Regions from separate parts of the Oxobacter pfennigii genome, predicted to be linked through region 2. Evidence: riboswitches for the same ligand, from Rfam matches in the RefSeq annotation. Region 2 holds a riboswitch; the other holds the start of a gene.

Region 1 (15,966 bases), on a different contig from region 2:
TATTTCATAAAATACATATAGAGTCATTAAATTACCTGAAAAAGCAATTCCTAAAACCACAGCTTCTGTTAATAAAAGATAGAATAGAAATCTTTTTATATTTCCTTCCTTTTTCATATATTCCAGGGAATAAATAAAGGTTAATATAAAGAGGATGGTTACCAGCAAGGAAAATAATATCCCTAATTTATCTACTTTAAAATATATACTCATATTTTCCACCTATATAAGCCCCATATTTATTAATTCGATGATTCCTTCCGATGCGGCACCTAAATACACCATACATAAGGAAAGTATCACAACAGGCAAAAGCTCCTTTAAAAAAATGCCTTTTATAATTTCTTTTTCGCTTTCCTGCTCTTCTCCGAAAAATCCATTTATAGCTATGGGAAGATAATATACAGCATTAAGCAAACTGCTTATCAATATTACACCTATTAAAGTCAATTCCCCCTTGTGAATGGAAGCCAGGGCAAAATTCCACTTGCTTGCAAATCCGGGCAAGAGAGGAATCCCTACCATGGATAAAGCACCTGCTGTAAAAAGGCTTAAAGTTAAAGGCAGCCTTTTTCCTATACCGTGAAAGTCTTTTATCTTTTTATTTCCCGTATGCTCAATCATAAAGCCCACCGTCAAAAATAAAGCTGCTTTTGTGATGGCGTGGCCTATTATGTGAAAATATGCAATAGAGATACCAAGTTCAGTACCCATACCTACTCCCATGAATATATAGCCCATCTGGGCGACGGTAGAATAGGCAATCACCCTTTTTATTTCCTTCTGAAAAATAGCCATGACAGATCCCATTATCATGCCTGCACTTCCTAATATGAGTATTATCCTTAATACGGGGAATTGGTTTATTATATCTAAGCCGAATATCCTGTACAGTACCTTTATCAAAAGTATGGCATAGGCTTTGACAACCAGTGAAGACAATATGGCACTTGAAGGTGCGGGAGCACTGGAGTGGGCATCCGGAAGCCAGTTATGCATGGGAAACATGGCGCTTTTTACTCCCAATCCCACAGTGAAAAGGCTCAGGGTTATAAGAATTGTCCTTTTATAATCCTCCTGAACATTTATAATGGATTGATGAATATAGCTCATATTGAGTTGTCCCGTCATGGTATATAGGAAGGCTATCCCCATGAGTATGAGTCCTGAGCCTAAGCAGCTCATAAATAAATATTTTAATGTGGCTTTTATGTTTTCCTTCTTATCCTTAACCACAATAATACCGCAGGCCGCCAGGGTCCCCACCTCTATGAAAACATAGCTGTTGAAAATGTCGTTTGTAAATACCACTCCCAAAAGAGAGCCTATCAATATATTTATTAAAAGATAATACAAAGGTATATGGGTTTCCTTTATATCCTTGTCGATACTGTAAGCCGAATACCAAATTACCATCAGGGATACAAAGGAGAATAAAAGAAACATTATCCCTTCTATAGAAGTAATATAAAACTCTATTCCAAAGGGTGACTTGAAATAACCTATGCTGTAATAATAAGACCCCCCCCTTAACACGAATACCATATGGATAGCTGATAAAAGCAGGGCAAATGATAATGAAAGCAGGCTTATTGTTTTTGCCGCCTTTGCTTTTTTAATTAAAAGCAGAATAAAGGACGAAATGAAAAGTGTAAGCACAATAAGTAACGGAAAGCTCTTTATTATGTCCAAGATTATTCCTCCCCTACATTTGATATTTCATCTATATCAACAGTTCCGTATTGTTCATGAAGCTTCAAGGTCAGTGCCAGGGCAAAAGCGGTGGTGCTGACAGAAACCACAATACCTGTAAGTATTAATGCCGAAGGAACGGGGTTTATATAACCTTCTGCTCCCTTAAATACTTTGACTATAATAGGAGAATCCCTTCCTTCAATATATCCCCTTGCTATAAAGAAGAGAAAAATTGCCATATCCATTATATTAAAGCCAATGATTTTCTTTATGAGGTTGCTGTTTAATAAAAGGGTGGTAAACCCTATTCCAAAAAGTATCATAGCCGCCGTCTCGAAATAATTATTAAAAAAGACATCCACTAAACATCACCCCTGTCAAAGAGCATATAAAAGAAATACATTGTAATTGATACGATAATACCTACGATAATATTTAATGGCAGAATATATCCTCCGCTTAAAATATCTCCGGGAGTGCCTAAGGAGGGTTTCCACCAAGGCAAATGGCTTCCTCCTGCTATGAAGGAATATCCCTTCATAACTCCGTATAAAATGGCGGCGCCGCTTAACAGCCTTAAAAAAACATTATATGCTTTGTCATTTATCTTATCTTTCTTAAAGGCAAGCTGAATCAATATAAGACTGGCTCCTAATATGGTACCTCCTGAAAAGCCTCCTCCCGGGCCTAAATGGCCGAAAAATATAACATATAATCCGAAAATCTGTATAAGGGGAATTACGATTGCACTTATTTCCTTTAATATTATGCCTTTAAATTCGGCATCTTTAAAATAGCCCTTGCTTCCCCCCTTCAAGAGCATAATTACAATTGAAGCAGAAGTAAATAAAACACTGGCTTCCACGAAGGTATCAAAAGCACGGTAATCGAGTATTATTCCGGTGACAATATTTATCGCTCCTGTATCTAAAACTACATTTTCAATATAATATTTCATTGTTTCATTATTGGAGGGATTATCTTTATTTCCAAAGGAGGGAAGTTCATAAATACCTGTCAAAAGTATGCAGATCAATATAAATGCCGTTATAATTGCAATTATTCTTTTCATTTTTTTACCCCGTTTATTCTTTTAAGTGTGAGCACCAATAAAATGGTGGATATTCCCGCACCTACGGCAGCTTCTGTTATGGCAAGATCAGGGGCTTTTAACTGCTGCCACAGAATTGCCATTATAAGGCTTGCTGCTGCAAATACAATGACAGCAAAGTTTAAATTTTTTAAAAATGATATGGAAACAGAAGCAATAATTAAAATCAAAAGCATTATTATATTAAACAGCTTCAACATCTGTCCCTCCTATTTCCCTGTGTTTATAGGGCTCTTTTAAGTATTCCGCCTTTATTATATGGTGTGTGGCTGTTGGGCTTAGCAGCCATATGAAGATGATTATTAAAAGCATTTTCAGGCTGACAAAATTAAATCCGCAATAAATTATAAGGCCGACTATCAGCGATAATGCACCTAAAGTATCGCATAATGAAGCGCTGTGGGCTCTTGTGAAAATGTCCGGAAGCCTTAAAATCCCTAATGCTCCCACAAAAAAATAAAAGAGGCCGGCCGTTATGAACAAGCTTGAAATTATAGTTTTCATATGGCCCTCCTTGATAAAAACTCATTGTATTTGGAAATGACAATGGAGGCTAAAAAGCCTATTGAAGAATAGATAAAGGCAACATCCACAAAATAAGTCTCATTAAATAAAAATGAAATAATCAATAAAAGCATTATTATTTTTGTGCTTATGGCATTTATAGCAATAAGCCTGTCTCCGATCTTAGGTCCTGTTATTGCCCTTATTATCAAAAGCACTATAGTAAAGGACAGAAGAAATATCGAAACATAAAGCATTATCATATATTCCCCTCCAGCCTAGCAATAATATTTTTCATTTCTGAATTTTGAAGTCCTTTTGCATAATCTTCTTTGAGGCAATGAATGAGCAATGTATCTTTATCAGTCATTACAGTTATGGTTCCAGGGGTTAAGGTAATGGAATTGCAATAGAGAGTTTTTAGAAATTCGGATTTTATATCCGTTTTTATTTTTATCATGACGGGAGATATTTTTAAAGCAGGGCTTAAAATTACCTTTGCCACATTTATATTGGCAATTATCACTTCTTTAATCAGGATGAGAATATATTTGATTCCATAAGTCATTTTTTTTAGGTTAAAATTAATTCCGGGTTTGTAATCCTCTCTCAATGCCTTGTTTATAAAAATAACAAACATGGCAATGAAGCTTCCGGTTAAAATTCCTTCAAGGGTAAATCTTTCGGATAATACAATCCAGTAGAGAAGGAAAATCAAAATTGAATAGCCCAAGTTTATCTCCCCCAATTTAAAATTTAGTTTATTATATTCAAAGCAATTTTTATGCCAATTAAGAATTTTACAAATATTTCATATTTAAGCTGGCTTCCTGCGGCTTTTAAGGCGGGCCTTTAATAACACAATAAAAAAACATCGGCAGTTATCTGCTGATGTTTTTTTATTGTGTTTCATTACGGCACACAATTTTAAATGATAAAGGATTTATGTGTTTCATTTTGAATCATGTGTATCATGTCAATACATATTCTATATTTATATTGTATTTCTTCATCTTTCTGTACAATGTACTGCGTCCAATTCCCAGTATTTTTGCCGTCATCCTCAAATTGCCCTCTGTTTCTTCAATGGTTTTCTCTATGGCCTGTTTCTCTATTTCATCCAATGTTAAAAGCCGCCCCTTTATTTTAAAGCCGTCGGTCTTTATTGAGTATTTATAATTATTGGGTATATCATTATCTGTCAAAGTGCTGTTGTCCTCTGCAATATTTAATATAAGCTGAATTGCATTTTGAAGCTCCCTCACATTTCCCGGCCAGTCATAGCTGTTCATGACTCCGTAAAAGCTGTCGCTTATTTTTTTAATGCTCTTTCCTGTTGTGACGCAGAATTTTTTTATGAAGTAATCCACCAAAAGGTCTATATCTTCTTTTCTGTCTCTTAAATTAGGAGTGCTTATAGGCATAACGTTAAGCCTGTAATATAAATCCCGCCTGAAATTGCCAATCTCCACTTCCCTGGATAAATCTTTATTTGTGGCGGCAATGACCCTTACATCGACAGGAATTATATCATGTCCTCCTATTCTCACAACCTTGTGATCCTCTAATACTCTTAAAAGATGTGCCTGTGAATCAAGAGGCATATCTCCTATCTCATCTAAAAATATTGTTCCTCCGTCAGCCAGTTCAAATTTTCCTGCCCTTCCCCCTTTTATGGAGCCTGTAAATGCCCCTTCCTCATAGCCGAATAATTCGCTTGACACCAAATCCCTTGGTATGGCACCGCAATTTAAGAACACAAAGGGGTAATCCCTTCTTTTGCTGTCGTTATGAATGGCTTGGGCAAACATCTCTTTACCGGTACCGCTCTCCCCTAAAAGAAGTATAGTGGCATCCATGGTAGCCGCAATCTTTGCCATCCTTTTAGCATGTCTTATTGCCTGGCTCTTTCCTAATATATCATCAAAGGTAAACCTGGCATTTGCCCCGACTATTTTATTAACCAGACTGTGAACTACTCTTTTTTCCCTGAAGGTTATGACACATCCAATTAATTCTTTATTTGATATTATCTTTATGGGAGTTATGTTTGCAATGCATATTTTCTTTCTGCCGTTTTTACCCTTTAAGTTTATTTCCTCTTCTTCATACTTTATACCGTGACTTATGTCATTAATTATGTTCTCTTTGTTTCCCTCAGCAATTATATCCTTTATATATTTGCCTGCTGCCTCTTTTTCGCCGTAACCTAAAAGTTTTCTCGCAAACCTGTTCATATTTATTATCATGCCGCTTTGGTCAATGGCTACAATTCCTTCCGATATGGATTCGGTTATTTGATAAAACCGTTCATTAATAAGCTTAAGCCTCCTATTGGAGTTTTCTAATTTAAGCTCCTTTTCAATGGCTTCGGCAGCTGCCACCACCATTCCTAAGGTGTGAGGATGAACCTGTTCATAGCTTCCTGTTATGCTTAAAACCCCTAAAATATTCCCCTGCTCATCCTTAATTGGGCATGCAGACGAAGTCCATTCATGATATTGCTTGATATAATGCTCTCCTCCCACAACCTGTATAGGTTCACCTGTTATAAGGGATATGCCTATGGCATTGGTACCTGTTATTTCTTCTCTTATGTTATAGCCGTCTCCCAAGCTTAGTGGATTGTATATTTTGATCAAATGTTCTTCTCCTATATGCTCTAAAACGTATCCTTCTCTGTCTGTAAGACGGATTACGAATTCCGAATTCTCTATTATTTTATATAAGCTCCCCATAAATGGCTTTGCGGTGACAAGAAGAGGCATAAATTCATCATACTTCTTCTTAAGTTCCTGTTCTGTCAGCTGAACCAGCTTGCTTCCGTCATACGGGTCAATTGCATAGCCTTTGCACCTTACCCAGGATTCCGCAATTACGCTCCTTATGCTTCCTGCATCCAATATATTTTCCCTTACAAAGAGCTCCCACTTTTTTATAACTTCCTGATTTTTATTCAGCAGCCTTTTATAAGTCAATTTCATCCCTCCATCCCAATGATTTCAGTAAGATTTTGAGCTTACCCAATGTATGCGACATAAAAACCTGATATAGTATAATTATATCATGAATTTTACTCGTAAAATTCATGCGAGATCATTTCAAATGGCTGCGCCATTGAAATCATTATATCATGAAATTAGCTGTGAAATTTTATAGTTGGCAAAATACTGTTTTATATGAATATAAATAGTCCAGTTGACAAATGATAAATAATATATTATCAATAAAAGGGATAGTAAATAAACACTAATTTGCCGACATATTAATTGAGCTTTATTTCCCACCAGGAAAATTGGCAAAAATTATTATGTTAAGATATTATATCTATTTAATTTAATATCATATTTTAATATAAAATACGGTGTTAAAATTGAATCCTATATAAAATCATTTTCACTATAATCAAAAATTATAAATATTAATATTTATTTTGAATTTCGTTAAGAAAAATACAGATTTGAGTAGAATTTTTTTTAATTTTTTGTTAAAATAAAGTGTGATTTTACTATACGTTAATTTATTAATTATACAATAAAAGAAAGGATGATGGAAATGACATCAAAACACATTGTCATTCTGGGCGCTGGTTATGGCGGCGTACATGCGGCCAAATTGCTCAGCAAGAAGTATAAGAAGTATCACAGTGTTAAAATTACTTTGATTGACAGAAATCCCTTCCACACTCTTATGACTGAGCTTCATGAAGTTGCCGGCGGCAGAGTTGAAGCTGATTCAGTACAGGTGGACTTATTTAAGATTTTTAATAAATCAAGAGTCAATCTTGTAATAGACGAAATCACAAAAGTTGACACTGACAGCAATGTAGTAACTACTCTTAACGGAGAATATAAGTATGATTATCTGATTATAGGTACAGGAAGTGAACCTGCATACTTTGGAACTCCCGGAGTTAAGGAGCATGGTTTCTCTCTTTGGTCCTTGAAGGATGCTTTAAAAATCAGGCATCATATTGAAAATATGTTTGATAAAGCACGTTATGAAAAAGATGAAAAGAAAAGGCGTGCAATGCTTACATTCATCGTTGCAGGTGCTGGTTTCACAGGTATAGAAATGATTGGTGAACTCGTTGACCACTCAAAGGTATTAGCTAAAAAATATGACATCGATCCTAAAGAAATCAAGCTTATTAACGTTGAAGCAGTAGGCAGGATTCTTAACATGCTGGATGAAGGCGGAGCTCAAAAGGTTGCAAACTGGCTTACAAAGCACGGCGTTGACCTTATGTTAAACTCCCCAATAACTGAAGTTACACCTGATAATATCACATTAAAAGATGGCAAGGTTATTGATACAAAGACTCTCATCTGGACTTGCGGTATCCAGGGGTGCGGATTCGCTAAGGAATTCGGTATTCCTGTAAACAACAGAAACAGATTGAATGCAAACGAATATATGCAATCCCTCGAAAAACCAAATGTTTACCTTGTTGGTGACTGTGCTTGGGTTGAGGAAGGACAGGCCAAAAGTCTTCCTCAGATAGTTGAAGCTGCTGTTCAGACAGCTGAAACTGCAGCACATAATATAATAGCTGACATGGAAATGGGGACAAAGAAACCATTCAAATCAAACTATCACGGTTTCATGGTTTCAGTTGGCAGCCACTATTGTGTAGCCAATGTTGGCGGAATGAAAATGTCAGGATTCTTTGCAATGGCAACTAAACACCTTGTAAACTTACATTACCTCTTCGGAGTAGGCGGATTCTATTTAATCATTAAATATCTCCGTCACGAATTCTTCAATATGAAGGACAAGAGATCATTCTTAGGCGGTCATTTATCTGCTAAAGTAAACGCATTATGGTTGTTCTTCTTAAGAGTATTTACAGGGGCTATGTGGCTCCATGAAGGTCTGGTCAAGGTTAACGAAGGATGGTTTAAGGAAGTTAAGATTCCAATGTTTTTAGATGCGACTTCAAGTGCTTCAGCCGCTGCTGAATCAACAAGCACTGTTGTGCCTTTGATAAGCTCTCCACCGGCTTTCTTTACAGCCTTTATGGAAATATTAAAGCCTTTTGGCTTCTATTTCCAGATTATGATTGTATGTATGGAAATAGCTATCGGACTTGCATTATTGGCCGGATTGTTCACATTCCTTGCCAGTGCGGCTTCAGTATTCCTCTGCTTAAACTTCATAATCTCCGCTATGGCCGGACTTGAAATAGTATGGTTTATAGCAGCCGGAATCGCTTTAATGGGCGGCGCCGGAAGAACTTTAGGACTTGATTACTTCGTAATGCCGTGGCTTCAGAAACTGCTGTCCCGATATTGGTTCGGTAAACGAAAAGCTGCGTAATAAAGAATAGATATAATTTTAAATACTGCCGGAAAAATTCCGGCAGTATTTTTTTATATATAGGAAAGCTCTCTTTCCTATATATAAAAACGAGGATTGAAAAGGACGGGACGTCCTTGCTGTCAAGTGGGAGTTCTCAGTAAAATGCCTCGGCGTTTTTACGTCGAAGGGGGGCCTATGTCCCTTTCAATAAGTTGCGTAGCAACTTTTTTTATATTACTCCCTGCCTTATATTGCCTTTTATACTATAATCCTTTACACTGAAATTAAATTAAGGAGGTGGATTTAATGCCAACTATTAAAATTGAAATGACAAAGCAAACTAAGGAAAAGAAACAGGAGATAATAGAGAAGGTCACACAAACCATGCATGAAGTGACCAACATACCAAAGCAGTCCTTTTCAATATACATAAACGAATACGATGCTGACAGCATAGGTGTGGGCGGAGTGCTTTTATCCGAACGCCACAAACAGGGATAAGACACAATATATTTTAACACTCTAGCATGCAAAAGAAAAGCCTCACGGAGCAGTGTAAACTGTCCATGAGGCTTTATAATATTTATTGAAGTATTTATTAAGCTGCCTGAGCTTTTCTCTTATCAATTTCTGCCTGGTATCCTGCAAGCTTTTCTTTTGTCAATCTGTAGCCAATAGCCAAGATTAAGGCAGATATTAAAGCAAATATACCAGGTATGAACAAGAATACGTTTATAACGGCATTCTTAAGCTCTAATGATGCTGTTGCCGGGTCAGCTCCTGCAACAAAGCCTGCCGCTGACAATACTATAGGAATTATTGTACCCCTTGCTATAACAGCTGATTTAAGGGATAAGTTCATTAATCCCATTATGAACGGAGTAGCATTTTTACCGGTCTTCCATTCTCCGTATACTGAAACATCAGAGTAAAGAGCAACCATTACTGCTGTTAATACTCCAAGGAAGAACCTTACAACAGATACTACTACGAAGAACATAGTTACGTTCATTGCTACGAATTTGCACAAAATCAATGAGGCAGCAAGACCAAAAAGTCCAACCACCGTTGCATTCCTTGAAGATAATGCTTTTGCAACGGGTCCGCTTGCATATGAGCCTATAACCTGCGCTATAGCTCCAATAAGGAGATATACAGGAAGAAGAGCCATGTTCTGCGCAACGTATGTGAAGTAATATGCTGCTGCTGCAGTCATTATGAAGTTAACCATATATCTGAAGAAGTCTCCTAATAACAATACGAGAAGCGGAGGATTCTGGAACACCATCTTTAACATAACTCCACCGGATACTTTTTCAGCTTTTGGAGCTGCCGAGCTTTTTGCTGTATTTTCTTCTACTTCATATCCATCAGTGATTTTAAATACTGTCCAATAACCAATTAACATTGTAGCGGCCATTATTCCTGCTAATAATGAATATCCTAATACCTCATTACCTGTAACAACTCCCAGCCATTGTGCCAAAGGTGAACCTATATATGAATAGAACACACCAGCTAAAGCGGAGTAAGTTGCACGTCTTGATGCAAGAAGACCACGTTCTTCAGGGTTATTCGCCAAAACTGAAATTAAAGATACATTTCCAACCCAAGCTATATTCCAAATAATATGACTTAAAATAAATCCGGCACAAACTAAAAATGCAGCTACTGGCTCCGGTCCAATTTTTGTATACTGGAACATATACAGAACTACAACCGCAGGTGGTGCAATAAGCATCCAGGAACGGTTACGTCCCCATTTCATAGGCTTGGTACCACTTATTATAGCGCCATAGAAGGGAGATAAAACTGCATCAACTATACTTGTTACGGAACCTATAAGAGCAACCATTGGCAGCGAAAACTTTGCAACATTTGTTAGAAAGAATACGAATAAATAGAGTTCTACGCTGGTCATCAGTGAGAAACCAAGATCACCAACACCATAGAACGTCTTTATGGCTTTACTTAGTGGTTTTTTCATCTAATTACACTCTCCTTAAGAAAATAGATTATGAATGCTGTAATTGCTTATTAAACCCGATCCTTCACGGAATAACCAGAAACTCAACTCCTTTCTAAAAATAATCTGCAATAATTGTTATAATTAAATTAACTTTCCACCTAATATAGAAGGATGGAAAAATAAGCTTCTGGAATAATATTAAATTTTAATATGCTTTATATAATAATAACACTTATCGAACATTGCTTTTACATTTGCAATATCTTGTTTATTATTTTATTTATATAAGCATTTATATACTAGCATAAATTCGACAAGTTGTTAATACCTTTTGCAGTTTTTTAATTATTTTATTATCGTTTGTATTATTTCTTTTAGCCTGACATTTATTATATACAGAAATATTACAAATTTCAACACAGAAAAAACAAATAAATGCTGGGAGAGAAACGTGACTTATCCAATTCTCATGTCTCTGTCTCCCAGCATTTATCAACGAAATCAAAGCTCTTTCAGTTATCGGAACAGTTAGGGGGGCCCCCTCCTTAAATATCTTTGCCCTCCGTTATTGCGATCTTCTCAATTCTTACAGTATATTCTCCGTTTAAAGATTGTATCTTAATTTCATCTCCGGCCTTGTGCCCATATATTGCCTTTCCAAGGGGGGATTCAATACTGATTATATTTTTTAAAGGATCCACCTCTACAGTTGTAACCAGATGATATTCTTCTACTTCATCATCCTCAATAAATCTTAAGGTTATGGTCTTTCCTATGCCCACTTCATCAATTGAGGTCTTATCTTCTATTATAGTAGCCGTTCTTATCATTCTTTCCAAATAACGTATCCTGCTTTCGTTTTTCCCCCTCTCCCTTTTAGCGGCCTTATATTCGAAGTTTTCACTTAAGTCACCATGGGCTCTTGCTTCTTTGACGTCCTCAAGTATCTTGTATCTTAATACGACTTTCCTATATTCTATTTCTTCCTTTAGCTTGTTTATAGCTTCCTGAGTAAGATAATTGTGCATATAAAAAACCTTCTTCCTGCTAAGAGTTAACAGCAATAGATTCCTTCCTGGTGAAATTCTGCATCTGGGACAAAAGCATACCTAAAAGCATTAATGCGCATCCCATATAGCCCCTCGCGCCTAAATTTTCATTTAGTATTATAAACCCTCCAAGACTTGCAAAAACCGTTTCCATGCTGAGTATTATGGCCGCATGGGATGGCTCGGCATGCTTTTGACCCATAACCTGTAAGGTATAGGCTATTCCCACTGAGCAAATACCTCCATATAAAATGGGCACTCCGGCGCCCACTATCCCCTCAATGGTTATGTCTTCAAATAGTAAAGCAGCAGCTCCGCTAAGCATCGCACAAGTTAGAAACTGAAAACACGAGAGCAGCAGAGAATCTACCTCCCCACTGAAACGGTCAATTATAATTATATGTAGTGCCCAGAAGAAAGCTCCAAAGAGCTCGAATAGATCTCCTCTTGATATTGTAAAGTCCTCCATTACGCATAAAAGGTAAAGTCCGGCTATAGCAACCAAAACACCCATCCATGTGCTCAAGCGCACGTATTGCTTTAAGAATATACCTAAAATCGGAACGATGACAATGTACAGCCCGGTGATAAATGCAGCCTTTCCTGCCGTAGTCTCAATAAGCCCTATTTGCTGCAATGATGCACCTATAAAAAGTACGCTGCCGGCAAGGATTCCTGCAAACAGCGGATTCTTCTTGCCCTTTTCATTGTCAGGCTCATGGTTTTTTTTCTTTCTCATAAAAAAAATAAGAGGCAAAAGAGAAATGCTTCCTAATATAAACCTTATGCTGTTAAAGGTAAAGGGTTCTATATAATCTACGCTTAATCGCTGCGCCACAAACGCAAATCCCCATATGAGGGCTGCCGCCAGCAAAAACAAATTGGATTTTAATTTCTGTGCCTTCATTTTATAGTCTCCTTTTTACGTCTTTTACTGTGAAAGACCAAATATGAGTTAAATAATATAATATTTCGAATGGCTATACCATTTGAAATCATTGCTTATGAAATTTGCTATATAAATTTTATGATATCATATAGCTTGTAAACAAATCAATATTTTCACAATATGGATTTAGTTTAGTCAATACTGGCTAAGTGTACAAATATTACAAATAAACAACAAACTATTCCTTGACACTTTTACTTGTCAAAACTATAATTAAGCTTAATATATTACATACAATTCAATATATTCGGATGATTGTTGAGGAAGAGCAGCTGCGCGTAAATGACACTGGCAGCTCACCAAAGGAGTGAAACTCACGGGTTAAAAAGACTTCAACAGGACGAACCTCTGGAGAGACCATTGATTGGCGCCGAAGGGGCAAATTTCTTTTTTTAGAAATAATCTCTCAGGCAAAAGGACAGAGATAATGCATATCTATATGCTTATTTACTATACATTCCCAGGGGTTTACCATCAGTTTGCCCTTTTTTATTTTATAAAAATTTATTATATGAGGAGAATTCATATGAAGAGAGTATATAATTTTTCTGCCGGTCCCTCCATGCTTCCTGAATGGGTACTTAATAGAGCATCTGAAGAAATGCTTGATTATAAAGGAAGCGGAATGTCTGTTATGGAAATGAGTCACAGGTCAAAAGCATTTGCTTCCATCATTGAGAATGCTGAAACAAGCCTTCGCAAGCTTATGAATATACCTGAAAGTTATTCAGTGCTTTTTTTACAGGGCGGTGCCTCTACTCAGTTTGCCATGGTTCCTATGAATTTTATGTGTAAATATAAAAGCGCTGATTATATAAATACCGGCTCCTGGTCTAAAAAAGCCATGACTGAAGCCAAATTATTCGGTAATGTCAATGTTATTGCCTCTTCCGAAGATAAGAAGTTCTCATATATTCCTGAAAATTATACAATATCAAAAGATATAGACTATGTGCATATCACCGGAAATAATACAATCGAAGGAACCCGTTTTACTACCCTTCCGGATACCGGCGACGTACCTCTGGTTGCCGATTACTCCAGCAGTATTTTATCTGAAGAAATTGATGTCACAAAATTCGGGCTCATATACGCAGGTGCTCAAAAGAACATGGGTCCTGCCGGCCTTACAGTGGTAATAATAAGAAATGACCTTCTAGGTAAGCATTTTGAGAACACGCCCTCCATGCTAAGATATGACGTACAGGCAAAGGGTAAATCTCTGTATAACACCCCTCCCTGTTACAGCATATATATTGCCGGCTTGGTATTTGAATGGCTGCTCCAATTAGGCGGTGTAAAAGCAATGGAGAAGATAAATATGGAGAAAGCGGAAATTTTATATAGTGCATTGGAGGAATCAAAATTATTTACCTCCCCTGTCAATAAAAAGGATAGGTCATTAATGAATATACCATTTATGGCACCTACCGATGAGTTGAACAAGAAATTTATCTCTGAAGCCGAAGTGATGGGTTTGACAACACTTGGAGGCCATGCTTCCGTAGGCGGTTTAAGAGCCAGCATTTATAATGCTATGCCTATTGATGGAGTAAAGAAGCTGGCGGAATTTATAAGGAAATTTGAAAAGGAAAATATATAGGAGGACTTTGAATGTATACAGTTAAAACCCTTAATAATATATCAAAGATGGGACTCGATCTTTTACCATCAGATAAATATACTGTATCGGAAAACGTTGAAAATCCCGATGCAATTATAGTTAGAAGTGCCAACATGCTTGACATGGAGCTGCCTTCAAACCTTAAAGCCATAGCCCGTGCAGGAGCCGGAGTCAATAATATCCCAATCGACAAGTGCAGCGAAAAAGGAATTATAGTATTCAATACTCCCGGAGCCAATGCAAACGCCGTTAAAGAGCTTGTACTGACTGCCCTTTTTCTTTCGTCAAGGCACATATATCAGGGCATGAATTGGGCAAAGACTCTAATCGGCAAGGGGGATGAGGTAGGCAAGCTGGTTGAAAAGGGGAAATCCCAATTTGAAGGCCCGGAAATAAAAGGCAAGAGAATCGGCGTAATCGGCCTTGGGGCTGTCGGCGTAATGGTGGCAAATGACGCTTTGGCTTTAGGCATGGATGTAATAGGATATGACCCCTTTATTTCCATAAGCTCAGCCTGGGGATTATCCTGTAATGTAATAAGAGCTTCCAGTCTGGATAACCTCATTGCAACGTCGGATTATATATCAATACACATTCCCTTAAGTTCAAAAACCAAGGGCATGTTTAACAAGGATAAATTTAACATAATGAAAAAAGGTGCCCGCCTTATAAACCTTGCAAGAGGCGAATTGGTGGAAACCTGTGATGTTTTGGAGGCTTTGGATAAGGGTATTTTATCCTGCTATGTAACAGACTTCCCTTGTGAAGAGCTCTTGAAGCATGAAGGAGTCATAAACATCCCTCATCTCGGTGCTTCTACTCCCGAATCTGAGGAAAACTGCGCTATAATGGCAGCTTTACAGGTAAAAGATTTTCTAGAAAACGGCACTGTAAGAAACTCTATAAACTTCCCCGACTGTGAGCTTGAGCATTCCGGAAATTTACGCCTCACAACAGTCCACAGCAATATACCCAACATGATAGGCCAGATTACAACCATACTGGCTCAGAATAAAATAAATATAGCAAACATGCTCACTCATCAAAAAGAAGAGCTGGCATACAGCATAATAGATATCGATGCTGCTTTAAGTGCAGATGTCGTGGAAAGAATCAAAAAAATAGAAGGCTTAAGAATGGTCAGAGTTCTTTGCAATCCATAATTAATATTAATAAAGAGCTTTACTGCTATCCATATTGATATCGGCAAAGCTCTTTTCATATGCCTGTAATTACTCCTGTTCTTTTCTAAGCTTAATCCTTCTCCTTCTATATGCCCATAAAGCTATAATAATGATGCCTGCGGCTCCCAATAAAAAATATGTAATATTTGAATAAATGTCCATGAACTCAACAATTTTATGCCAGTTTTCTCCTAACAGTGCGCCGGCGCCTACCAGTAATATATTCCAGATCAAGCTTCCTGCCACGGTAAATAACAAAAAAGGTGTAAATTTCATTTTTGACATACCGGCAGGAATGGATATTAAGCTTCTGATTAAAGGAACCATCCTGCAGAAAAAAACTGCCTGGTTGCCATATCTTCTGAACCAGGAAGAGGCTTTGTTGATATCATCATTTTTTACCTTAAGTATATGTCCATAGCGGTCTATTATTTTTTCCATTTTATTTCCGTCATACAAATGGCCTATTTTATACAGCACTATGGCACCGCCTACTGAACCCGCCGTCGAATATAGGACTACTCCTGAAAACGTCATTTTCGTATATGTAGTCATAAATCCGCCGAAGGTAAGTATTATC
Region 2 (15,966 bases):
TGGAGTTGGAAACATACATGGCGGTGGCGATGAACTTGTTGATTTAATAACTGAAGACTCAATTGTTTTTTACAAATATAAAAGCGCTTAACAAACGCTTCAGGGGGTATGAGATTTGATTACAACAAATACATATACGGCAATAATCATAGGAATTATTCTAAGCCTGCTATTTACCGAGCTTACGGGAGTTCTGCCGGCAGGATTGGTAGTGCCGGGATATTTATCATTAACCATGGACAAGCCACAAACACTATTAATAATATTTCTGATAAGCCTGGTGACTTATTTAATAGTTACATACGGTATCGGAAAAATCACAATTTTGTATGGCAAAAGAAAAATTACAGCAATGATAGCCATAGCAATAATTATTAAATATATGCTCAGCTTTATAATTCCGGACGCATATATTGGTTTAATAGGGCTGGCGGCCATGGGTGCCGTTGTCCCAGGATTAATAGCGAATACAATTCAAAGGCAGGGATTTATTCCTACTATTGCAAGTACAAGCTTACTGACTGTTTTAACCTACGCAGCAACACTATCGGTAGGGTTTATTGGTTAAAGGAGGTGAGAAAAATGAAGGCTTTGACACTTAAGGAAAAATACTTATACTTTGTTAAAACCAGCAAGAAAAATACAAACCCTCAAGTCGTTGTTGCCTTTTCACTTGGCATAGCTTTTATGCTATTAAGGTTTACTTAGTAATTAAAAGAAAAATGTAATATGCAACCGGAAGTTTTTTACAACCCTTATGAATTGGAGGAATAAAAATGAAGAGAAAAACTTTTGTTGTTTTAACCGCTTGTTTGCTTTGCCTTACCTTACTTGGAGGTATTGCTTACGCTTCATTTTCACTGGGAATTTACCGTAATTTTGCAGACTTAAGTGAAAATGAAACAGTAGATGTCGACTATAGAATAACAAGCAATGACAAGAATAGCGGTACGACAATATTCACCGTACACGGCGGCGGTATTGCAAAAGGTACATCTGAACTGGCTGCTGCGCTGGCTGATAGAGGAGGATTTAATCTCTATCTGTTTGAGGGTATAAAACCAGCTGATAATCTAAACCTGCACATAACTTCAACACAATTTGATGAGCCAGCAGCCATAAACATGATCGAAAACTCAAATACAGCAGTCTCCTTCATTGGAACAAAAGAAGAAACTGCAATGCTAACATACGTTGGAGGCCAGAACCAGCTGCTGGCCAGATTAATAAAACTGCATCTGCAGGCAGCAGGCTTTAACGTTCAGGATGCCCCTTATATTCCAACGAATATAGCAGGAACTCTCAGCAGTAATATTGTTAACAAAAACAAGCTATTGTTTGACACATATAAACTGGGAGGAGTACAGATAGCAGTATCCAAAGGCATGAGAGATGCGCTTTTAAAGGATGACGCATACTTTCAATCATACGTCACAAACATAAATAATGCACTTAGCAGCAGCTGGCCTTTAGCGGTTGAAACTTTAAAGCCTCATCCCAACAATGCATCTCCGTCTTCTATGGCTAGGCAAAACGCCAATGAAAATGCTGCATTCAATAGATCCGATACTGATATAGATAAGACCATTAAAGAAGTTTTACAATACGACTTCAATTCACCGAAAGAATTAATAGACAAGCTTAAAGAAGAAACAAAAAAATAGCAGACCAAATTCTTAACTGTCACTATGCTAGGCATAAGGAAACCATATTTTTTCAGCAAGGTTACTGCTGAAGTTTAGTAGAAATCATCAAAAGCCACTTTCTTTTCCATAAGAAAGTGGCTTTTGATAGTAAAAATAGACTATAAATTCATAGTCTATTTTTGCAAGGTTTCCTGGTTATCAATAGTATTTAGAGCCTCTAATAAAGCATTTATATATCTATCAAATACTTCCCTTTGGCCATGGGGTTTTAGAAAGTGATCCCTTAAACCTGCCGATATTTCCAACTGGACTCCCTTATTTCTTGCATTGAGGTTAATGACATTTGACTTGTATATGCCGGCTAAATGCTGGGGAGGGTCCAAAACAGTAAATCCATGGGCTTTAAGAGAAACCCTGATTTTTTCGGCCAGCTCTTTATCCAGTCCGCCAATATAGGTAAATTCATCTTTGCCGGCACATCCATGTACAGATAATGTTGTATCTGATTTAGATATCATATCAAGGGCAGTTGGCTCATCAAAATTGTTGGAAGTAATGTGGAGAGACAGGTTACCCTCCTTTTTTATTCCTTCAAAAGAATAATAATTAAAATTGCCCTGGGAAGCCAATTCATAAGCTAATTCGCTGCTGCCCTTTTCTATATTGCCGCCATGGATTGCAATAACGGCAATATTTGAATTGGAATATGATCGGGTAATTTTATAATCCGTATCTAACTTTTCATTAAGGCTTAATTCCCTAAAATTATTGTATTTATCTGCAGCGGCAAATGAATTAACCCCTGATAAAATTGTCATAATCATAAGTGATAAACTAAAAGCTAGAATAAACCTTGCTGCGCCATTTTCCATATGTAAGCCTCCGTTCTAAAACTAATATTCAAGTAAACGAAATAAAACCAACTGTTAAAGCGGATAGAAACTATATGTATAATAGCATAGAACCATGAAATTTACAAAACTCCACCTTAGGATCTCATACTTTCCCAGACGTATCAGCCTTCTTTTATTGTTTATAATCTGCATGCCATTATTCCATTTCATGAAATAGAAAATCATTCTTATTTAAAAATTTTACTGCCTAGCTTATTTATACAGTTCTCAATTTCCCTGTCAGTAAAGCAATACTTCATATCTATATATGAGCTCCTTAATTTTTTAACCTCTTCTTTTACATCCTTATTCATTAAAATGACGTCGGCCATCAATTCTGCTAATTTATCAAATTCATTTTGTCCAAAGCCAAACCTGACCATTTCAGAAACACCAATCCTTAGCGCTCCTGAAGCTGTAAAGCCTTCTTCTTCAGGAGTTGCCTGATAGTTTACTATGATGTTGTTATCTTCCAGCCTTCTTGCTATCAAAGGACCTGTGCCATAGCCCACCCTCACAATAACCTGATGGGTTTCGGTAAAGGAAATCGAAGGATCTCCCGCTACATCAAGGCCGTCATTTTTCAAGGCTTTTGCAAAATACTTTGCATTGTCAACTATGTTTTTCTGATATTCATCTTTAAAATGATTCATTTCATAGGCCGCCATTAAAAGTCCCAGCATGGTTCCCAAATGATGATTGCTTACACTTCCGGGGAAAGCTCTGTTTTCTATGGTTTCCCACAGTTCCCACTTTAGTTCTTCTTCCCTGTAGTTTGCTGCAATAACGCCTCTTTGAGTTCCGAAAAAGGTCTTGTGGGTTGATCCGGTTACAATTTCAGCGCCCTCTTTAAAGGGATTCTGAAAGTAATCCCCTACTAACCCTAAAACATGTGCCATATCATACATTATAACGGTATTTATGTTTTGCTCATCTATGAACCTTCTTATTTCCGAAACAGGTTCCTTGTGCAAAATCATGCTCTTGCCGAAGATTATGAGCTCCGGTTTGTATCTGTCAATAAGCTTTTTAGTTTCTCCGGCATCTATTTTAAAGGTATTGTCCTTTAAAACCGGGAAATTGACTATAGCTGCCTTTTCGGTAACAGGGTCTATGGCAATATAGTCATGCAACGCACCCATGGGCTGGGCGCTCAAATGCCCTCCCCTTATTATATGGTTGTTCATCACATAGCCCAGCCTTTTTGCATCGCGCTTTCTGTTGGCACGGTTTTTAAAATCCATCAAGGCACTGAAAACCGCTGTATTTGCCATCTGTCCGCTTATTAGCCTGCTTTCCACAAGGGAACAATTGAAATATTTCTTAAGCTCATATGCCAGTAAATGTTCCACCTCATCTATGAAGTTTGTACCCTGATAGTAGAATATATCATAATCATAAAAGGACTTGGTCTTTTTATGCTCGGCATATCGGAAGGACGGATCCGTTACGGATAACAACCTGACGGCATTGGAATGGGTTTGCTCCGAAGGTATTAAATTAATACATTCCTCCTGCCTCCATAAATGGTTATTAAGGCTTTTTTCAATTAAATTAAGAGTTTTAGTTTTATAATCTCCTGAAGTGTCACTTGTATATTCTTCAGTAACACCATAAAGTATGGGACGGGCAAAGGGAGGTGCATCTCCTCTTAAATGATAAGGCACAATCACTGCCTTTGATTTATTGCTACGGATTTCTACCTCTATTTCATCATCAATCAATATATCGCTGTTTACAAGGGCTAAACCTATTGACCTCATGGCCTTTTCCTCTTTTATTTTAGTGCTTAGGCCCTGGCCTTCGGTTTTAAGATAAGGAATCATGGTGCCGCTGGTAACGTAACCGGCTTCACTTCCCTCCTTGAAAATCTTAAATCCAGCCCTTGCAATTCCTTTGTCAATTAAAGCAAAGGGTTTAACTATTTTAGGCAAGTCTTTTATATCCGAAAAATCTCTTTTTAATATTTTTTGAAAGGCTTCAAATTGTTTTAATAAAGCCTCTCTTCCTATATAATTGCCTTTAACATTTGCAAAGCTTACGGCAAATTTAGCCAGGGGGCAGGAAAAGATTGGTATCTCAATTCCTTCAACATCCAGTCCTAGCTCATGACCATATAGTGGCAATCCTGCTTCCAGCCTCAAGGTATCCCTTGCGCCTAAACCTGCCGGCATGGCCCCCTTTTCCATTAAAAGCTTCCACATTGGAACGGCATCATCTGACTTTACAAAGAGCTCGAAACCTATGGGTTCTCCCGTATATCCGGTTTTGGCAACTAATACTTCTTTGCCGTCAAGCTCTAATATATTGAGAGCATTTTTTACAGGCTCTGTAAGGTAAGGGTCATTGGATATGCCAATTATTATATCCTTCGATAAAGGCCCTTGAACTGAAATCATAGCAATGCTGTTTGATTCATCGGTCATTTGACAATCAAATTTTTTAATTTCTTCCGTTAAATGAGCCCAGTCCTTTTGCGCATTTGATGCGTTGACAACAAGCAGAAATTCATCCTCATAAAAGCGGTAAAGATAAGCATCATCTAATGCCCCACCCTTTTCATTGGGAATCATTGTGTATTGGGATTGCAATAAATCCAGTGCTAATACATTGTTTGTCAGAACATGCTGAAGGTATGGCACCGCCTCCCTGCCCACAATTTTAAATCTCCCCATGTGAGATATGTCAAAAAGTCCGGCTTTTTTTCTTGTATATAAATGCTCTTCCACAATTCCGGCAGGATAATTTACCGGCATATCCCATCCACCGAAGTCTACCATGGAAGCTTTAAGAGACAAATGTTCTTCATAAAGTACTGTTCTTTTTAAAGTATTCATAATCCCGGCCTTCCTCCTTATAAATTCTTTTTTACCGGTACCGAGTGAATAGATACACCTTTAATTCCCATGACGGCTTCCAAAAAAGTCTCTCCTAATGTCGGATGAGGGTGCACTATACCCATGATATCCTCTGCTTTTAGCTTCATACCAATGGCAAGGATACCTTCATTTATCAAATCCGATGCATGGGGTCCCATAATATGCACGCCTAAGAGCACATCCATATCATCGCAAATTACCTTTATAAAGCCCTCTCCTTCGCCTAATATCAAGGCCTTTCCGTTAGCGCCGAACATGAACCTGCTTGTTTTATATACAATTCCCTTTGATTTAGCTTCATCTTCCGTCATGCCTGCATAGGCTATTTCGGGAAAAGTAAAGACACAAGCCGGGACCACATTATTTTCATTAGGCTTTAAACCGGCGATATGCTCAACAGCAGCAATCCCCTGATGAGCTGCGGCATGGGCCAGCATTATACCGCCTGTCACATCGCCTATGGCATATATATGAGGAACATTCGTGACGCCAAAACTGTTCGTAAATATGCCCTTTTTATGGTATTCAACTTTAGCATTATCAAGTTTCAAGGCTTCAAGATCAGGCTGGCGTCCAGTTGACAGCAAAACATAATCTGCTTCTATATTGACTTCACCTTTTTTTGTTGAAACCAAAAGTTCCAACTTATGTTTTTTCTCTATTTTCAGCACCCTGGAGCCTGTCAATATTTCAATGCCCTTTTTCTTATATATAGGCATAAGCCTCTTTACCATATCGCTGTCCAATTGTGCCAATATATTCGGCAAAAATTCAACTACCGTGACCTTGCTTCCTAAGGCATTGAATATGGCGCCAAACTCCATTCCAATTACACCTCCGCCAATAATTGCGAGGCTTTCAGGGATATGGTCAATTGATAAAAGTGAACTGCTGTCTAATACCCCCGGAAGGTCGGCATCCTCAATTGGAGGTCTAGATGCTTTTGAACCTGTGGCAATTATTATTCTGTCTGCAGAAATCCGATTTTTTTCTGGGCTTTCACCCTTTATTAGCACTCTGTTTTTATCGACAAATTCCGCCTCACCATTTATAATGGTGATATTATTAGCTTCAATGAGCTTTAGAATTCCCTCCTTAAGCTTTTGGGTAATACCTGTTTTTCTTTGCTGTACCAGCTCCCAGTTTATAGATATATGATGGCTTAAAATACCGAATTCTTCACTTTTCTTAACTGAATTATAGACTTCTGCACTCTTATATAAAGCTTTTGTCGGGATACATCCCGTATTTAAGCAGGTACCTCCTATATTTTGTTTTTCTACCAAGCATACCTTAAAGCCTAATTGGGCTCCTCTTATGGCGGCTGTATATCCTCCCGGGCCTCCACCTATAACCATTAAATTATAATCATGCTTTTCCATAATTTTTTAAGGCTGCCATTTAAGCACCGGCGTTCTTGCTGCCTTAACCTCATCCAGCCTTCTTACTCCTCTCGTTATAGGTGCTTCCTTAAGCTTTTCCGGCTCATTCTTTGCCTCACCTGCAATTTGTATCATGGCATCGATAAATGCATCAAGAGTTTCTATGCTTTCAGTTTCTGTAGGCTCAATCATCATGGCATTTTCAACTATGAGAGGAAAATAAATTGTAGGAGGATGATAGCCTAAGTCCAACAACCTCTTAGCCACATCAAGAGTTGCTACTCCAGGAGCATTTTTTCCGAGGCCGGCTAAAACAAATTCATGCATGCATATACGGTCATAAGGAAGTTCATAGTATTTCTTTAGCTTTTCCCTCAGATAATTTGCATTCAATACTGCAACACAGGAAGCTTCTTTTAAACCGTTAGCTCCCATGGTCAGAATGTAGCAGTAAGCTCTTAAGAGTATTCCAAAGCTTCCGTAAAAGCTCCTTATCTTTCCTATAGATAAGGGGCTGTCAATCTTTAAGTAATAATTGTCCTCCTGTTTTTCCACCATAGGATAGGGCAAAAAGCCCACGAGCCCTTTTGCTACTCCTACAGGCCCTGCACCCGGACCGCCGCCGCCATGGGGAGTGGAAAAGGTTTTATGCAGATTAAGGTGTATTACATCAAAGCCCATGTCCCCCGGCCGTGTTATACCCATGATGGCATTCATGTTGGCGCCGTCATAGTATAAAAGACCTCCGGCCTGGTGTGTAAGCCTTGCGATTTCTTCGATATTGGTTTCAAATAATCCAAGAGTATTTGGGTTTGTAAGCATAAGGCCTGCTACTTCATCATTTAACGCTGCTTTTAAGGCTTCTATGTCTACGGTGCCGTCAGGTGCCGATTTTATCTCAACGACCTCAAATCCTGCCTGTGCCGCACTGGCAGGATTAGTGCCGTGGGAGGAATCGGGTACTATAACTTTTTTACGTTTAAAATCCTTGCGGCTTTCATGATATGCCTTGAAAATCATAAGACCCGCCAGCTCGCCATGGGCTCCTGCTGCCGGCTGAAGGCTGAATTTTGCCATACCGGTTATTTCAGAGAGCATACAAGATAGCTCATACATGAGCTCCAAAGCCCCTTGAACTGTTTCTTTAGGCTGATAAGGATGTAAGTCTGCAAAGCCCTTTAATCTTGCCATATCTTCATTAATCTTGGGGTTGTATTTCATGGTGCAGGAGCCTAAGGGATAAAATCCTCCGTCCAAACCGTAATTTTTCATGGAAAGCTGAGTATAATGCCTTACAACCTCAGGTTCACTTACCTCAGGCAGAATAAGTTCATCCTTTCTCCTTAAATTCTCCGGTATGGCATCATCATAGTCTTCCTTTTCTTCCCAGGCCGGAATATTATATGCAGCCCTGTCAATAGAGGAGAGTTCAAAAATCAATTTATCGTAACCCAATTTATTTACCCTCCTTATAGAGTATTGAAACAAGCTTATCTATCTCATCCTTTGTACGCTTTTCAGTCACACAAATTAATAGTCCGCTTTTGCCTTTATATTCATTCCCAAGTTCTTTTTCACCCAGAACATACCCGCCCAATATTCCTTCTTTTAAAAGCCTCTCGTTAACAGCAATCGGATCCTTGTTTAAGGAAACAGCAAATTCATTGAAGAAGGGCTTTTCAAATATAAGATTAAATCCTGCCGCCTTAAGCTTGCCGTGAAGATAGTGAGCTTTTTTCATGCTCTGCTGTGCTGCTTCTTTAAAACCGCATTTGCCCATATAAGAAAGATAGATTGTAGCACAAAGGGCATTTAAAGACTGGTTTGAACAAATATTCGATGTTGCCTTCTCCCTTCTTATATGCTGCTCTCTTGCCTGAAGCGTCAATACAAATGCCCTTTTCCCTTCAATATCCGTAGTCTGGCCTACAATCCTTCCCGGAAGCTTTCTCATTAGCTTGGAAGTTGTAGCCATAAACCCAAGGTAAGGCCCTCCAAAGCTTAAATTAACTCCGAAGGACTGGCCTTCCCCCACAACGATATCTGCCTTTATTTCTCCCGGGCTTTTAATTAAGCTTAAAGATAAAGGATTGGAAACATTCACAATCATAAGGGATTTGTTATTATGGATGGGCTGCTCTATAGCCTCAAAATCCTCGATTATTCCAAAGAAGTTGGGGTTCTGAAGAACCACTGCCGCAGTGTCAGCCGATAATAAGGAATTCAGCTTTTCTTTATCTGTCACCCCATATTTGCTGTCAATTTCTAAAAGTTCCATTCCGTTGAAGCGCACATAGGAGGAGAGAACTTCCCTTACCTCAGGATGCACTGTCTTAGATACTAAAACCTGTCTTCTCTTGGATGCATCTGCTGCCATCAATGCTGCTTCACCGCAGGCCGATGCTCCGTCATACATGGAAGCATTTGCCACCTCCATCCCCGTAAGGTTGGCAATCATGGTCTGGAATTCAAAGATGGCCTGAAGGGTTCCCTGGCTTATCTCAGGCTGATAAGGCGTGTAAGCTGTGTAAAATTCCGAACGGGAGATTAAATGATCAATAACGGATGGGATATACCTGTCATAAGCACCGGCGCCTAAAAAGCATGTCAATTCTTCCGTACCCCTATTCTTGTAGGCCAATGCCTTCATATGGCTCAGCAGCTCAAGCTCTGATATACCGCTATTGAGATTCAAATGGCCTTTTAAGCGGATACTCTCAGGAATGGCATTAAATAAGTCCTCTGTGGATTTAAGATTTAAGGTGTCAAGCATCCTTTGGCGGTCATTTGGGGTATTTGGTATAAACCTACTCATTTTATTCCTCCCGGTTGCAGAATTCCTCATATGCAGCTGCATCCATCAAATTTTCAAGCTCGGACAGGTCCCTTATATCAAATGAAATCATCCAGTTTTCAAAGGCGTCCTGATTAACCAGAGAAGGGTCATCAACTACTGCGTCGTTTGCTTCAGTAATTGTACCGGATACAGGCATAAATATATCCGATGCAGCTTTTACAGATTCGACAGCACCAAATGCCTCATCCTGCTTTAGATCTGTTCCTGTTTCTGGCAATTCCACATATACGATATCTCCCAATTCATGCTGGGCATAATCTGTTATACCGGCATATGCCTTTGTTGCCGATACCTTTAACCATTCATGATTCTTAGTGTAATACAAGCCTTCAATAATCTTCATTTTTATTACTCCTTTCCAATATTTTTATAAATAAAAAAGAATGCAAAGCTAAAGCCTTACATTCTCTGTTTCCTTTACCTGAGAGTGTCGCCAAACTTCATGGCTTCCTCCTTCGGTGCCCATATGGTCTTTTCAGAGCCCCATCAGACAACGATACTTTTGCCTGAAAGTTTCTGCAGGTATCCCGGCAGATACCGCATTTCTTCTTCGGCCATCATAAATTGATGTCTCCCATTGCCTTCATCTGGCATTATTTTCTTTTTCTAATCATAGCACCCTGTTAAAACCCTTGTCAATGGATTTTGAATAACCCAAAATATTAAAGCTATTGTTGCCCAAATAAATTTTTGCTATTCTATAATAAAATGTATACAAGGGGTGATATTTTGCTTTACATCTACAACGATTCCATCAACCCATATTTTAATCTGGCCTGCGAAGAATACGTACTTAAGAATTTTGAAGATGATTGCTTTATGTTGTGGAGAAACGGTCCCAGTATAATAATAGGCAAGAATCAAAATACATTATCTGAAATAAATCTTGAATACGTCAGAAACAACAACATACCTGTTGTCAGAAGGCTGTCAGGCGGAGGTGCTGTTTTTCATGATTTGGGAAACTTAAACTTCACATTTACCTCCGGCAGCAAAGATAAAAATTTTAATGACTTTAAAAAATTCACCCTTCCTATAATAGAAGTTTTAAATAACCTTTCCGTAAATGCTGAATTTTCCGGAAGAAACGATATTACAATTGAAGGTAAAAAAATATCCGGCAATGCCCAATACAGCATAGGAAATAGAATGCTTCATCATGGAACCCTTTTATTTGCTTCTCAAATTGCAGATATTTCAGCTGCTCTTAAAGTAAAGGAGGCAAAATTTGAAGGAAAAAGCGTAAAATCTGTTTCAAGCCGTGTAACTAATATAAGCAGCCATTTAAAGACACCTCTGGATATTATGAAATTTACACAATTGATAATGGAACATGTGAAAAACACGGACAATGAAGGTACAATATATGATTTAACAAATGAAGACATTTCAAACATACAGAAGCTTGCCGACGAAAAATATTCTACCTGGGAATGGAATTTCGGAGGCTCTCCCAAATACACATTCCACAATGAGAAGAAGCTTCCCGGCGGCCTTGTAGAAGCCTATTTGGATGTTAAAGGCGGCATTATTACTTCAGCTAAAATATATGGGGATTTTTTCGGCATGGAGGATATTTCGGCATTGGAAGGAGTTCTTTTAGGCATAAAGCATGATGAAGGACAATTAGCGAAGGCATTATCTTCAATTGATATTACAAAGTTCATATCTGGTATAAGTGTTGATGATCTGGTTTTCGTCCTTTGGGGGATATAAGCCTAGGGGGAACCTGTACCCCGCGTCCTTTATTGACCTGCCTTTTATGGTACTTTGTGTAAGTAGTTGATTTTATATTAAATTTAATTATATAATTAATGGGGTGTTAAAGCTATACTTATTATATTATGGTACAGATATAATTTGTATATTTTTTTGCACTATTTTGTCATGTATAGTTCAAATACTTTATAAATTTTTAAATATAAAGTAAGATAAAATATAGACAAACTATATATGTTCATATCAATTATATGTTCGTATTAAAATATAAGAAAAGGGTGAGGCGCGCCATGGAAACAAAAATTAATAAGTTTAAAGAATCCCTTTTAGACAAGGATACTTTATCTGTAACATGGGAGCTTGTTCCTGGAAGAGGAGCTCATGAAAAGGCTCAGGAAGAAGCAATCGAATATGCTGAACAGGCAGCAAAAGGCGGCAGAGTGCATGCTCTTACATTGACCGACATGCCCGGCGGTAATCCCGCAATCGCAGCCGAAAGCCTGGCAGCAGAAATTGTCAAATTAGGGATTGAACCTTTGGTTCATTTTACCTGTAAGGACAAAAACAGAAACCAGATTGAAGGTCTGCTTTATGCCCTTGACCGTGCGGAAGCAAGAAACCTTCTTATTATGACCGGTGACTATGTATATACCGGTTACACAGGAAGGCCAAAGCCTGTATTCGACCTTGATCCTATGCATGTTTTATCATTAGTTAATGAAATGAACGACGGTTTGGAATACAAAGGCATGAGGGGTACTATCAAGCATAAACCCAGCGATTTCTTTGCAGGAGCTGTTAGTTCACCGTTTAAAAAGACAGAAGCTGAGCAGATGGCACAATACTACAAATTAAAAATGAAAGTTGCTTCCGGTGCTCAGTTCATAATAAGCCAGATTGGTTTTGATGCAAGAAAAATTCATGAACTTATTCATTTTATTAAATCCAACGGCTGGGATATACCTGTAGTTGGCAATATTTATGTGCTGTCTTACGGCACAGCCAAGCTTATGAATAATAACAAAATTCCGGGCTGCGTAGTAACAGACAAAATGTTAAAAGAATTAGAAGAAGAAAGCAAAGCACCGGATAAGGGTAAAGCTGCAAGAATGTTAAGAGCTGCAAAAATGTATGCCCTGTTTAAAGGTATAGGATACGCCGGAGTTCAAATCGGCGGCCATGGAATAAAATATGAAGATGTTGAATACATCATCGACAAAGGTGAAGAGCTCAGCAAAGATTGGATGAGCCTTATACCCGAATTTAATTATCCTATTCCTGACGGTTTCTACTACTATGAGAAAGATGAAAAGACCGGCTTAAATATAGACAAGTTTACCGAGAGAAAAGGAAGGCCATTGGATACAAAAGTAGAACTTGTTTATCCATTGTCTACCTTTACTCACGCATTGATGCTTGAGCCCGGAACCCCATTATGGGGCCCAATGAAATTTGTCTGTAAAAATATAGAGGGAACCAAGCTGGAAAAAGCATTCCACTTCGTGGAGCACATGGCAAAAACTGCTCTTTATGATTGTAAAGACTGCGGAGACTGTGCACTTCCTGACGTAGGTTATGTTTGTCCTATGTCACAATGCCCCAAGAACCAGAGAAACGGAGCTTGCGGCGGAAGCTATGACGGATGGTGCGAGGTATATCCCGGAAAGAAAAAATGCGCTTATGTACGTGCTTACTCAAGACTTAAGAAAAAAGGCCACGAACACGAGCTGGATCACGATGTAAATACACCGTTAAATTATGATACTTACCAGCACTCTTCATGGATTAACATGTATCTTGGAAGAGATCATAACGCTGCTAAGTACGGTGTTGAAAGAATAGAAAAGAAAAAATAATAATCTTTATAATAAAATATCCCGGATTTAATCCGGGATATTTTATTATAAAGTAACAAGGTTTTCTGGACCTGCTAACAATTTTTGATTTTAGCGGGTTCAGGAGCTCTTATTCTGCATAATTAATGAAAATTATAGAATGCTAAAAACAGATAGATTAATTTAAAAGGATGATTATATGGACTCAGACATAAATAAATTTAAAGAATCTCTTTTTGATAAAAGTAAAATGTCTGTTACCTGGGAGCTGGTTCCCGGAAGAGGAGCAAATGAAAAGACCCAGGAAGCTGTAATTGAAAATGCAAAATTAGCGGCCAAAGGCCAAAGAATTCATGCCTTAACCTTAACGGATAACCCGGGAGGGGTGCCTGCAATCACACCCGAAGGCTTAGCCTCTGAAGTAATAAAGCTCGGTATAGAACCTTTGGTTCATTTTACCTGCAAGGACAAGAACAGAAATGAATTGGAAGGCCTTTTGTATTCGCTGGACCGCACAAAGGTCAGGAACATACTTGTTATGACCGGTGATTATGTATATGCAGGATTCCTCGGCAGGCCAAAGCCGGTATTTGATTTAGAGCCCATGCATGTTCTGATGCTTTTAGAAGAGATGAATAAAGGCTTAGAATACAAAGGGATAAGAGGAATCATAAAACATAACCCAAGCGATTTCTTCGCAGGTGCCGTATGTTCCCCCTTCAAGCAGACCGAGGCAGAAACCATGGTTCAGTATTATAAGCTCAAAATGAAAATCAGCTCCGGTGCCAAATATATTGTCAGCCAGATTGGCTACGATGCGAGAAAAATCCATGAATTGCTTCTTTTTATTAACAGCCTTAATTTGAATATTCCTGTTATAGGCAATATTTATGTGCTGTCTCACGGCACAGCCAAGCTTATGAATAAAAACAGAATTCCCGGTGTCATCGTAACAGATAAATTGCTGTCGGAAATTGAAAATGAAAGCTATTCACCTGATAAAGGAGCAGAAGCAAAGCTTTTAAGGTGTGCAAAGCTTTATGCTATTATGAAGGGAATGGGATATGCCGGGGTACATATAGGCGGCCATGGCATAAGATATGAGGATGTTGAGTATATCATAGACAAAGGAGAGGAATTGTCAGGTACATGGATGGACTTTTTACCTCAATTTGACTACCCCATACGGGACGGGTTTTATTATTTCGAAAAAGATGAAAAGACGGGCCTTAATAGGGACGCAGTTTCTGAAAGAAGAGAAAGGCCATTGGACACCAAAGTGGAATTGGTTTACCCCATGTCAAAAATAGTTCACAGCCTTATGCTGGAGCCGGGTACTCCTTTGTGGAAGCCCATGAGGGCTATATGCAAGGCCATTGAAGACACTCCATTGGAAGAGCCTTTTCATTTTGTTGAACATATTTCAAAAACCGTACTTTATCATTGCAAGGATTGCGGCGACTGCGCTCTTCCGGACGTGGCATATGTCTGCCCCATGTCCCAATGCCCGAAGCAAATAAGAAACGGTATTTGCGGAGGAAGCTACCTCGGCTGGTGTGAGGTATATCCTTTTAAGAAAAAATGCGAATGGGTAAGAGCTTATGCCCGGCTAAAAAACAGCGGCAAAACCCGGGAGCTGGACCATGATGTGATACCGCCCTGTAATTATCATTTGACTCAGACTTCATCCTGGATAAATCTATATTTGGGAAGAGATCATAATGCTAAAAAATACGGTGTTGAGCCTGTTCATAAAAAAATACACTGATTTTATTTAGGCTTACTTTTTCATCACTACATTTAGTATAAATAAAATAACAGGCTGGTGCAAAAGATACACAATCAACGAATGCCTCCCTAAGAAGTTGATGGGGTTATCGGGTATGGTGAAATTAAATATGCTCCTCTTTTCCTTATATAAGAATTTTCCTATGGCAATACCGTATAAAAATATGCCGAACCAGGGGAATATGGGGTAGTAATCCGACGAAAAAAAGCTTGATGATATAAGCCCAATAGGAAAAAGATATGGAGATACTACAGTCATGTTTGAAAAAATATTGCCTATTACTATAATCACCGTCCCTGTTATAAGCAGCAAATACTTATTTAAATCCTTGAAAATACCATAAAGCATCATGCTTATACCAAAATAATGAAGTATACCGAATTTTATAATAAGACGGGGGTCGAAAATATATGTTGCCAGAGTTATAAACATGGCTATTGAAAATATTTTTAACCCTCTTTTAAAATTATTGCGGCTAAATGAGCTGCTTATACCTGATATAAGCATAAATAATATTGCCGAAAACTTGCCTTCATAATAGAAAAAGCCTTTTGCATAATCTATTGGTATATTATATAAATCCCTAAGGTCAAAGACTATATGAAATATTATCATGCATATTAATGCTATTCCCCTTAAAAAATCTATTTCCCATGCCCTTATTTTAAAATTTGCTTTTTCCATAAAAAACTCCCCTTAAAAAATTACGGATGCAATTTTGTGCAATCCGTAACTTTCACAACTATATTTCAATAAATATGGGACAGTGGTCTGACCCCTGTATATCATTTAGCATATCGCAGCTTTTAATCCTCGAATAGAAGTCCTGGTTTACAAAGAAATAATCAATTCTCCAACCTATATTTCTTGCCCGGGCGCTGAATCTGTAGCTCCACCAGGAGTACTTGACTGTATCAGGATACATTGTCCTGTAAACATCCACATATCCATGAGAAATAAGCTTGT

Evidence for each region. Region 2 has a riboswitch for glycine ahead of gcvH (glycine cleavage system protein GcvH). Riboswitches for the same ligand answer to the same signal wherever they lie in the genome.
Region 1: another riboswitch for glycine. It lies ahead of serC (3-phosphoserine/phosphohydroxythreonine transaminase); the one in region 2 lies ahead of gcvH (glycine cleavage system protein GcvH).

What each region holds. Positions count from the first base shown of each region.
Region 1 covers NZ_LKET01000068.1:164,315-180,280, forward strand. Annotated here, with positions in the region: gene OXPF_RS20255 (complex I subunit 5 family protein) at 1-213, opposite strand, end outside; gene OXPF_RS20260 (complex I subunit 5 family protein) at 223-1,692, opposite strand; gene OXPF_RS20265 (sodium:proton antiporter) at 1,695-2,057, opposite strand; gene mbhE (hydrogen gas-evolving membrane-bound hydrogenase subunit E) at 2,057-2,767, opposite strand; gene OXPF_RS20275 (hydrogenase subunit MbhD domain-containing protein) at 2,764-3,006, opposite strand; gene mnhG (monovalent cation/H(+) antiporter subunit G) at 2,990-3,310, opposite strand; gene OXPF_RS20285 (MrpF/PhaF family protein) at 3,307-3,573, opposite strand; gene OXPF_RS20290 (Na+/H+ antiporter subunit E) at 3,570-4,043, opposite strand; gene OXPF_RS20295 (sigma-54-dependent Fis family transcriptional regulator) at 4,282-6,288, opposite strand; gene OXPF_RS20300 (FAD-dependent oxidoreductase) at 6,866-8,629, shown strand; gene dmpI (4-oxalocrotonate tautomerase DmpI) at 8,918-9,112, shown strand; gene OXPF_RS20310 (MFS transporter) at 9,210-10,598, opposite strand; gene greA (transcription elongation factor GreA) at 11,126-11,608, opposite strand; gene OXPF_RS20320 (DMT family transporter) at 11,628-12,536, opposite strand; glycine riboswitch at 12,917-13,010, shown strand; gene serC (3-phosphoserine/phosphohydroxythreonine transaminase) at 13,105-14,181, shown strand; gene OXPF_RS20330 (3-phosphoglycerate dehydrogenase family protein) at 14,193-15,365, shown strand; gene OXPF_RS20335 (DedA family protein) at 15,435-15,966, opposite strand, start outside.
Region 2 covers NZ_LKET01000016.1:123,595-139,560, reverse strand. Annotated here, with positions in the region: gene pgsB (poly-gamma-glutamate synthase PgsB) at 1-91, shown strand, start outside; gene pgsC (poly-gamma-glutamate biosynthesis protein PgsC) at 116-568, shown strand; gene OXPF_RS23270 (hypothetical protein) at 583-708, shown strand; gene OXPF_RS02280 (poly-gamma-glutamate hydrolase family protein) at 777-1,664, shown strand; gene OXPF_RS02275 (poly-gamma-glutamate hydrolase family protein) at 1,820-2,518, opposite strand; gene gcvT (glycine cleavage system aminomethyltransferase GcvT) at 2,728-5,376, opposite strand; gene lpdA (dihydrolipoyl dehydrogenase) at 5,394-6,800, opposite strand; gene gcvPB (aminomethyl-transferring glycine dehydrogenase subunit GcvPB) at 6,807-8,255, opposite strand; gene gcvPA (aminomethyl-transferring glycine dehydrogenase subunit GcvPA) at 8,257-9,615, opposite strand; gene gcvH (glycine cleavage system protein GcvH) at 9,617-10,000, opposite strand; glycine riboswitch at 10,064-10,138, opposite strand; glycine riboswitch at 10,142-10,244, opposite strand; gene lplA (lipoate--protein ligase) at 10,387-11,373, shown strand; gene OXPF_RS02240 (methylenetetrahydrofolate reductase C-terminal domain-containing protein) at 11,667-13,232, shown strand; gene OXPF_RS02235 (methylenetetrahydrofolate reductase C-terminal domain-containing protein) at 13,411-14,979, shown strand; gene OXPF_RS02230 (heparan-alpha-glucosaminide N-acetyltransferase) at 14,992-15,684, opposite strand; gene OXPF_RS02225 (exodeoxyribonuclease III) at 15,743-15,966, opposite strand, start outside.